One region of the Romboutsia sp. 1001285H_161024_C4 genome, then DNA from elsewhere that is predicted to be linked to it. Evidence: riboswitches for the same ligand, from Rfam matches in the RefSeq annotation. Region 1 holds a riboswitch; each other region holds the start of a gene.
What was found. Region 1 has a riboswitch for cyclic di-GMP ahead of I1959_RS03680 (cell wall-binding repeat-containing protein). Riboswitches for the same ligand answer to the same signal wherever they lie in the genome.
Positions count from the first base shown of each region.

Region 1 (3,292 bases):
CTTATCACCTAGAGCACTAAATTCTGTTGTTAAATTAGCTCCATCTAGCTTATATACATCATTCTCTCCTACTTGTTCTACATCTAAAACTGTTCTAGGATTTACAAATACACCATATTCAGTTATTTTATGAATATCCTTTTTAAATTCTATATTTTCTAGTTTTAATTCTTTATTCTCTTTATATTCTATTTCAATTGCTTCATTTTTGTTGTTACTGTCATCTTTTATAGCATCAGCATTTACTTTTATAGTACTACCTTGTTCTAATTTTTCGCTAAATAATACTACTAATTTATTTTCTTTTATATATGCTGTTTTCTCTATACTTGTTTTGCTAGTAGCATCGTTTTTTGATATTACGCTTATTTCTTTTGATATATCATCTACATTGCTATTTATATTTTCATTAAACTCTAATACTACTGCTTTTTCATTTGTATTTGATTTTAATACACGAGGCTTTGTTGTATCTTGTGGTGGTCTTGGAGTTGTACTTCCTCCGCCTCCTCCAGTTGATGGTGGGTTTGGTTTATTTCCTTCTAATACTGTATCACCTGCTGGTTTAAATCCTTCTATAGTTCCGTTGTTTTCAACTACAACTCCACTTCCTTCAACTACAATATTTTTTAATGTAGCATCTTTGTCTACAACAACAGTAGATCTACTAGCTTTAACAGTTATTTTTCCGCTATATTTTCCAAAGAATTTAACTTCTAAAAGCTTGTCACTATTTATAGTTAAATCCTGAGTTATTGTTGATGTTGGTCTAAATTCTATAACATCGTGATGATTAGCTTTCTTCAAAGCTTCTTCTAATTCAGCTACTGTCTTAACTACAAAAGTTTCTCTTATTTGAGTGTCTTTTAATGCTTTTTTAGAGTTTTCATTTATTCCTTGTCCTACTTGTACCATTTCTTTAACTTTTTTTCTAGCTATTGCATCTTCTTGTGCTGTATGTAATTTGTTTCCAAGTATTACAACTGGTGAATCTTTCTTAGCTGCTAATGGTCCAACTGCTAAAGCATCTACTAAATGATCTTCATTTCCCATTCCACTTTTAGCATAGAACACATTTTCAACTTCTACATCACTGTAGAACTTATCTATAACTTTTGCATTTGTTTCGTGTCTATCTTCTCCTGCTATTCTTTCTGCATTAGGTAGTTTGTTCATTACTTTATCGCTAACTACTCCACCTACTACATAAGATTTTTTTATTCCTTGAGATTTTATCCATTCTTCACTTTTTCCAAGGCTATCTGTAGATGATAGTATCACTGGCATATTTTTATCCCCTACTGCTGGTGCTACACTTATAGCATCTGGAAGTCCTTTATTTCCACTTACTACTGTTACTTCTTCTATATTTTTAGCTTTATCTATAGCTTTTGCTACTTCTAATGAAGTATCGTATCTATCTTCACCTTTTATTCTATCAACAGCTATGTTCATAGCTTTTAATTCTTCTACTACTTTTGGGCTTACTGAGTTTTCTCCACCTATTATATATACTTTTTCTGCTTTTAATCTAGCTAATTCAGCCTTTGTATCTTCCCCTAATGTGTCTTTTTTAGATAAAAGTATTGGTGCATCTTTTTGAGTTGCAAATGGTGTTGCACTAAGTGCATCTGCTACTTTACTAGAATTTACTATTACTACTTCTTTAGCACTTTTCCATCCTTCATTAGATACGGCTGTTGCTGTTTTGTATCTGTCATTCCCTGCTAACACTTTATCTTTAGTTGTATCTGCAAATGTTGGTGCTAATGTTGTAGATACTATACTAGCTGTTAACCCTATTGCTAATGCTTTTTTTGTTTTAATAAACTTTACTGCTTGTTTATTCATTTTTAATCTCCTTATTTTTATATTTTTTCATAAAAATAGACTAAAAATATTTCTAGATATACCCCTAGAATCAAATTTAGCCGGTTGCACTACTAACTCCATATAATCTAAGTGCCCATGTACAGATTATATTTCAACGTTTCTGCATATGATTCACAATAAATTTATTTTATTAATAAATAATTTTTATTCATATTCATTATATTTCATAATAATTTCGATATCAACCTATTTCAAGCGACATTTTCGCTTATTTTTCGACATTATTTATTTATTTTATTCGACTATTTCATTAATAATACTAAATATGTACCCCTAATTTTTATTTTAATGCTAATTAATTATATTACATTATACTCATTAAAAAAGAGCCCATTTAAGGCTCTTTTATTTAACGATATATTCATTTGTGCTTCCAAGTTCTCCATCATATCTACCAAGTTGCTTGACACATACTTTTTTTATACCATCTACATTATCAATCTCTAAAGTATCATAATCTATTCTTTTAGTTTCTACTTTCTTATCATTTACGTACACATGACTACTATCTGTAAAATTCTTTCCTTTTATAGTAGTTACCTTATCTCCAACTACTACATCATCTATCACTATTTCTTCTAATCCCAATTTCATGTTACTTGCTTTTGGATTATCTTTTTCTTCTAGGTAATACTTTTTCCCTCATTTAATTTTTCCTTATATAATCCCTTTTGTGTTACATTATTTAATTGAATATATTATATCATAACAGTTATTTAATTTATTGTTTAGGCTTTATAATAAAAAACCTACCTCTCATGAGGTAGGTTCTATCTATATTAACACTTTAATTATTTTACTATTTCAACTATCTTTTCTATTACAGTGTTTGCTATTCCTTGTCCTATTTGAACTATCTTCTTAACACCTGTTAACTTTAATTCAGCAGTTTCTTTTTGATCTACTGATAAGTTATTTGTAGCTAATACTATTGGAGCATTTTGGCTTCCTGCTAAAGGAGCTGCAGTTAAAGCATCTATTAAATGGCTCTTTCCTACTCCGTATCCATCTTTAGCTACAAATGCATTTGTAGTCTTATCATTATAGAACTTGTTTATAACAGCAGCGTTAGTTCCTTGTCTATCAGCTCCTGATAATCTTTCTACATTGTTTTTAACATCATCCATAGCGTCTAATTCAGCTTTAACTTCATCAGATACTGAACTAGTTCCACCAACTATTGTCATATCTCTCTTAGCCATAAATTCTTTAGCTTCTTTAGTTATAGCAGCTTTATTTGTTACTACTATTGGAGATTTTGTTTGTGCAGCATATGCGGCTATACTCATTGCATCTACTTCACCGTTTCCACCAACTACGAATGCAGGCTTTTCAGCTCCTGCTTTTTCTCCCTCTACAACTTTTTCAGCTATAGCTAAAGATGTAGCATATCTGTCAT
Region 1 is NZ_JADNAJ010000002.1:25,438-28,729, reverse strand. Features, by position in the region: gene I1959_RS03680 (cell wall-binding repeat-containing protein) at 1-1,851, opposite strand, end outside; cyclic di-GMP riboswitch class II at 1,921-2,004, opposite strand; gene I1959_RS03675 (hypothetical protein) at 2,239-2,487, opposite strand; gene I1959_RS03670 (cell wall-binding repeat-containing protein) at 2,685-3,292, opposite strand, start outside.

Region 2 (3,292 bases), on a different contig from region 1:
TAAACATTAATAGATTAAAAATTATTATGTGAAGTTACAAAGGAGGAAAAAATGAAGTTTAAAATAGAAAAGTATTTATTAAAGAAAACAGAAGAATTATCTTTTATAACTATAAAACATGGTGGAGAATTTAACTTAGAAGGTTACACTATACCTAAGGGTGGATTAGATGTACCTATAAAAAATGAGGTATTAGTTAAAGGAATAAAAGAAAAGACAGCACAAGATAAGATAAATACAATGTCTATAGCAGATGCTATGATATATATAATGGGTATTGATAGCCAATTTAAGTATAATGAAGAATACAGAAAATTTTTAGATGCTTTTATCAAAAAAGTAAATATAAATATAAAAGAATATATGGGCTATATGTCTAAAAAATACTTTGATATTGGTGAGATAACTGATTCGTTAATATACTTAAAAGCTATGATAAGTATGTATCCAAATGACATAGATGGATTATATCATTATTCAATAGTTTGCCAGGAACTAGCAAAGCAGTATCAAAAAGATATGGACAAAGAAGCTATGAATAAGTTTTTATTAGAAGCCTTAGAAAAGTTGGAAATGGTTATACAATTAGATGAAAACTTTGCTTTAGCTTACTATCATTTAGGATACCATTACTACAATCAAGGTCAATATTTAAAGGCTAGAGTTATATGGGAAGAAGCACAAAAATTAGGGTTAGATGCAGACTTAATGGCAGAGGTTCAAGAAAATATAGGAAAGATGGACTTTAAAGTTCAATATGAAGAAGGTTATAATTTAGTATTCCAAGGAAAATGTGAAGAAGGACTAGAAAAATTATTACCTCTTGAACAAGATCATCCTGATTGGTGGAACTTATTATTTATGATAGGATTAGCTTATAAAAATATGGGTGAATTTGAAGAAGCTAAGAAATATTTTGAAAAAATACTTATAACTAAACCACATCAAGTAGATACAATGGTTGAACTAGGCCTTTGTGAAGCTAGTATGTTCAATATAGATAAAGCTATAGAACACTTTGAACAAGCAGCTAAAATAAAAGAAGATCCAGAAATATTATGCAATTTAGGGATGGCATATCTAAACAAAGGTGATATAGATGATGCTATATATTATATAGAAAGAGCTTATGAATTAGATCCACAAGATGAAATTACAGTGGCATGTTTAAGAGAACTTGATAAATATAGATAAAAAATAAGTTAAAATTTACTATAAAAAATCTAAAATTGACTTTAACTAAATTAAAGGGTATAATAAATCACTGAGATTATATAATTATATTCAAAAGTTAAAATTAGGAGCGAAGAAGTATACCTTGTATATGGGCACTTGAGGTATATGGAGTTAATAGTGCAACCGACTATTCAGATAATATTTAAATATTATTCGAATAGTCTTTTTTATTTTAAGATACAAGTTTATTGATAAGACATTAATGAAAATTAAATGAAAGCTAACAATTTTATATAGCATAAATGCGAACAAATTAAAATAATTAAAAGGACATAAATACATATAAGCTAAAAATAGGAATGAAGAAGTATACCTTGTATATGGGCACTTGAGGTATATGGAGTTAATAGTGCAACCGACTATTCAGATAATAAATCATTATTATCTTGAATAGTCTTTTTTATTTTAAAATAAAAGTTTATTGATAAGACATTAATGAAAATCAAATGAAAGCTAACAATTTTATATAGCATAAATGCACACAAAGCAAAATTATTAAAAGGGCATAAATACATATAAGCTAAAAATAGGAATGAAGAAGTATACCTTGTATATGGGCACTTGAGGTATATGGAGTTAATAGTGCAACCGACTATTCAGATAATAAATCATCATTATCTTGAATAGTCTTTTTTATTTTAAAATAAAAAGATTTAAAAAGGGTGGTGAAATTTATTGAAAAATAAATACAAGTTAGGAAAAAAAATAATATCGATACTTACGTCAGTACTAATGGTTATAAATGTGTTAATTAATACACATTTTGCGTATGCTGAAGAAGTTAAGACAGATAATCAAGGGGATACAATAGAAGTATCTATAACATGTGATAAAAAAGAGATTGAGCCTGGAGAAAAATTGAATTTTAAACTAGAGTATAAGTCTAAATATGGTCCAGGGAGTATAAAACCAGGTGATACTATAGAATTTGAAATGCCTAGTTGGCTTGAAAGATTTAGCTTTAAATTCCCCCCAGAGCATTTTAAAAGTGTACAAATGGAAGGTAATAAAGTAGTAGCAACTTTTGGGGATGATGTTTATGATGCAATAGGAGGATATGTTAATGTATCAGCATATGCAGATAAAACGGAAGAAGTAGATAATCAGAAGATAGAGGTATGGGTTGATGGAAAACCAGTTACTAGCATAGAAATAGCTATAAAACCATCTAATGAAACAGAGCCTATAATAGATAGACAGATTCTTAAAACTATAAATAATTATGACCATGTAGATTCAGATGGAAATACGGTAGGAAATATATATTATCCAGTACTAGGAAAAACTCAACAATATAGAGTATATGTTAATGAGAAATTTTCAAATATATCAAATGCAGTATTAACAGATAATATGCCTGAAGGAATGGAGCTTATACCAAGTTCTGTAAATGTAATTAAAATAGAAAGAGATAGCGCAGAAACAGATGTCACAGATAGCTTAAATATAAGCAAATCATCTAATAGGCTTAGTATAAACTTTGGAAATATTAAAGATAAATATATTGTAACTTATAAGACAAAGATTACTCAAAATTTGAGTTCTTATAAGAATACAGCAGTATTTAATAAAAGCGATGGTAAGTTAAATAGTACTGTTATATTAAAACAAAAAAATGAAGCAAAAGATGTTATAAGTAAGTATAGTTATACCTCTGCTAAAAATTCAGAAGGTAAAAATGTAGCATCTATGAACGAAAATGTAAGATATAGAATAGATATTAATGAAAATAGGTCAAATCTTAAAAATGTAACTTTAAATGACTTTACACCTAAAGGAATGGAACTTTTAAAGGACAGTATAAGTATAGGTAAATACAATAAAGATGAAAGCTTTGAGTGGGTAACAGATCAATTTAAAGATAAAATAAACACTAATAATGGAAATTTAACTATAAATTTTGGAAACGTAGATGATTACTATATTGTTTGTTACGACATGAAGATTACAAATGTTGAAGATTCATACTCAAATACTGCAAAGTTATCATACAATGGAACTAGAAATAGTGTTGATGATACGGTTAAATATGAATACAATGCAGGAGCTATAAATG
Region 2 is NZ_JADNAJ010000006.1:88,343-91,634, reverse strand. Features, by position in the region: gene I1959_RS11165 (tetratricopeptide repeat protein) at 52-1,194, shown strand; cyclic di-GMP riboswitch class II at 1,291-1,373, shown strand; cyclic di-GMP riboswitch class II at 1,523-1,606, shown strand; cyclic di-GMP riboswitch class II at 1,756-1,839, shown strand; gene I1959_RS11160 (SpaA isopeptide-forming pilin-related protein) at 1,912-3,292, shown strand, end outside.
Region 2: another riboswitch for cyclic di-GMP. It lies ahead of I1959_RS11160 (SpaA isopeptide-forming pilin-related protein); the one in region 1 lies ahead of I1959_RS03680 (cell wall-binding repeat-containing protein).

Region 3 (3,292 bases), on a different contig from region 1:
ATTAAAGTTTTTTACCTAAACAAGCCATATAAATTACAAACTCATTTTCTCCATCTAAATCTAACATATTATCAATTATATCCTGATCATATATTCCGATAGCACAAGTCCCGTAATTAAGAGATTCTGATGCTATGTAAAGATTCTGGCAAACATGTCCAATATCTATAAGTATTTTCTTATGAGCAGTTATACTAAATCTATGTTCACTTCTATATGGAATACAACTCCAAGCAAACACAACGGCACTTTTAGATACGAAACCTTGAACAAAAGGTTGGTTTGGAGTTGCTTTATCTATTTCATCATCTATATTGCTTAAAGTCTTTATAAATAAAAGTTTATGTTCTAAAGGTAAATATCTGTAAACTCCACTCTTTAAACCATCAACATTATTTATTATTAAATATGTTTCAAATGGGTGAGTGCAACCAGCAGAAGGTACAGTTCTTAAGGCACTAAATTTATCTTTTACAGTTTGGATTCCTTGAGTAGCCCATAGTAAATACGAAAGTTCAGATAAATTTATTTTTTCATCACTATATTTTCTTATACTTCTTCTATCATTTATACAATCTAGTACGTTAGGTTTAACTAAAATGTCTTTGCTTACAGGAGGTAACTCTATTAAATTAGAATTTGAATCATATTCTTTTTGGAAAGAAGGAGCGGGTATTCCTTTTTGTTTATCCGTTTTTATCTGTTTTAGTATTTCAAAATCAGCTTTGAAAAATTCTCTGTTTTGTGCAATTTTATCCATAGATGTCTCCTTATTAAAATGTATAAATTTTTACACTTATTATACCATATATATAAATATAAGTGGAAAAAGCCTAAATGGTAAAAATTTCATATTAGAAGCTTAATTACAGATAAAAATTAATAAATATTTTTGTGTAGTAATAATTAATATTTGCTTTAATAGAATATATTCAAAAATATATTAAAATTATTTTAAATTAAAAAAAACTATTTTAATTTATAAAAAATTATGTATAATTAATATAGATGACTAAAAATTACATATTAGCAAACCTAGAGAAATCTAGCGACGCAAAGCTAAAGGGGCTAAGGTAAAATTAGACTATGCCAGCCAGTTGCCAAAGAATTGATATTCTTTGTTTTTATAGAGTTATCTTATGATATAATTGTAAGATTGTTTTATAATGTTTACTTTAGATGGCAACTACCCTTTATAAAGGGTAGTTTTTTATTTAATAAAAACAACTATAGCTCTATAGCAAGACTATATTTTGAAATTTGGGGTAAAATATTTAGTTATTGTAAATTCATATAATATAAGAGGGAGAATATTATGAAGAAAAAGATAGCATCAATATTGGCCATATCTGTTATAGCAACAAACAGCACACCTGCTTTAAATGTTTTTGCTAACGAAGTAATAAAGGAAAAAGCATTAGCGATAGAGGAACAAGTTTCTAAAAGTATGACAGTTAGTGATTTTAAAATTAAGAACAATCCTAACTTCGCTAAGTATAATGAACTTTATAGAGTTGAGATACAGTCTATAACAAACAATGGAAGAAGTTACCCAGGAACTAAGATAGAAAATGCTATAGATGGAAAACTTAATACACATTGGGAAACATACACTAGAAATACAAATGAATTTAAAAATGAAGTAATTGTGGAGTTTAAAGATATAGCCGAGATAAATAGATTAGCTTATGCTACAAGACAAGACGGGGCTAAAGGTAAAGGATATCCTACTAGTGCAGAGATATATGTTTCAGAGAGTGAAATAGGTGAAGATTTTAAACTAGCAGGAAAAATAGAAGGAAGTAAAGTTACAGGTGGAATGGTTGAATTTAAATTTGATACTGTAAGAGCAAAGAGAGTTAAATTCAAATTCGTAGAAGCACATGACGAGTGGGCAAGTGCCGCAGAGTTTTGGTTCTATAAAGAGGATAGAATTCTAGATAAGATGGAAAGATTATTTACTAATGCAAACATGAATGAAGTAAGTAAAGAGTTTGCAACTCCTGAAGCATTAAACACTTTAGAGAAAGAAACTGAAGGACATCCATTCCGCGATAGCTTTAAAGAATATATAGATAATGCAAGACTTGTTCTAGAGAACAAAGAGGTTAACTTTATTGAAACTAAAGTATCTAAGTTATTAGGGTATGGAACTGAAAACCAAAAAGCTTATGATGACAAGTTTATGTTAGGTAAAGACCACATCGTTAATACACAAGTAAATGGTGGAACTTACTCTACAACAAAAATAGAATATATGTATGATGGTGACCCTAATACACATTGGGAAACAAACAGAAGCAATGGTAATGGTTTCACTAATGAAGTGGTATTCACTTTTGATGAAATAGAACAACTTGATAGAATAGCATTATTACCTAGAAGCGGAAATCAAAAAGGATTTCCTACTAAGTATGAAATATATGCTTCAGAAACTTCTCAAGGGGATACATTCAAATTAGTTTCTAGCGGTACTGCAGAAGTTACTAAAGACTTCATGCAATTTAAATTTAACCCAACAAACTTTAAGAGACTGAAGTTTGTATTTAAAGAGTGCCATGAAAATAGACCATTCATATCAGAAGCTAGGTTCTATAAAGAAGATGCTTTATCAGAGAAAATGGATAAACTATTTACAGACAGTAATAAGAATACAGTAAACCCTGATTTTGGGACTTTAGAGAAACTTACTGCTTTAGAGAATGAAGCGAAGGCACATCCTTTATACAGTAAGTTCAAAGAAGATTTAGATGATGCTAAACTTGTATTAGAAGGTAACGAGGTAACTTATGCAGATGCTAAAGTTTCGAAGTTTAAAGCTTTTGGAACTCCAGAGTTAGCAGAGTATGATAAGACTTATAAGATAGATAATAGTCATATAAAGAATATAACTACTAACGGTAGACATTGGTCAAATCAAACTATAGATAAAGCTATAGATGGTGATCCTAACACTAATTGGCATTCTGATGCTAGAAATAGCGAAACTCATACAAACGAAGTTATAATGACTTTAGACCAAATAAGAACTTTAGATAGAATAGTATATTATTCTCCGAGAGATAGAGGTTTCGCAGAGAAGTTCGATATCTATACTTCTAAGACTAGTGAAGGAGACACATTTACTAAAGTAACTAGTGGTAGTGCTTCAAGAACTGGAGACTCTATATCTATAAAGTTTAATCCAACTCAAGCTAGAAGAGTTAAGTTTGTTTATAAGCAAGGATATGAAGGTTGGGCTTTAGCGTCAGAGTTCGGATTATATAAACAAGACCAAACTCTAGATAAAATA
Region 3 is NZ_JADNAJ010000004.1:95,184-98,475, reverse strand. Features, by position in the region: gene I1959_RS08625 (SagB/ThcOx family dehydrogenase) at 2-760, opposite strand; cyclic di-GMP riboswitch class I at 1,019-1,105, shown strand; gene I1959_RS08620 (NPCBM/NEW2 domain-containing protein) at 1,316-3,292, shown strand, end outside.
Region 3: another riboswitch for cyclic di-GMP. It lies ahead of I1959_RS08620 (NPCBM/NEW2 domain-containing protein); the one in region 1 lies ahead of I1959_RS03680 (cell wall-binding repeat-containing protein).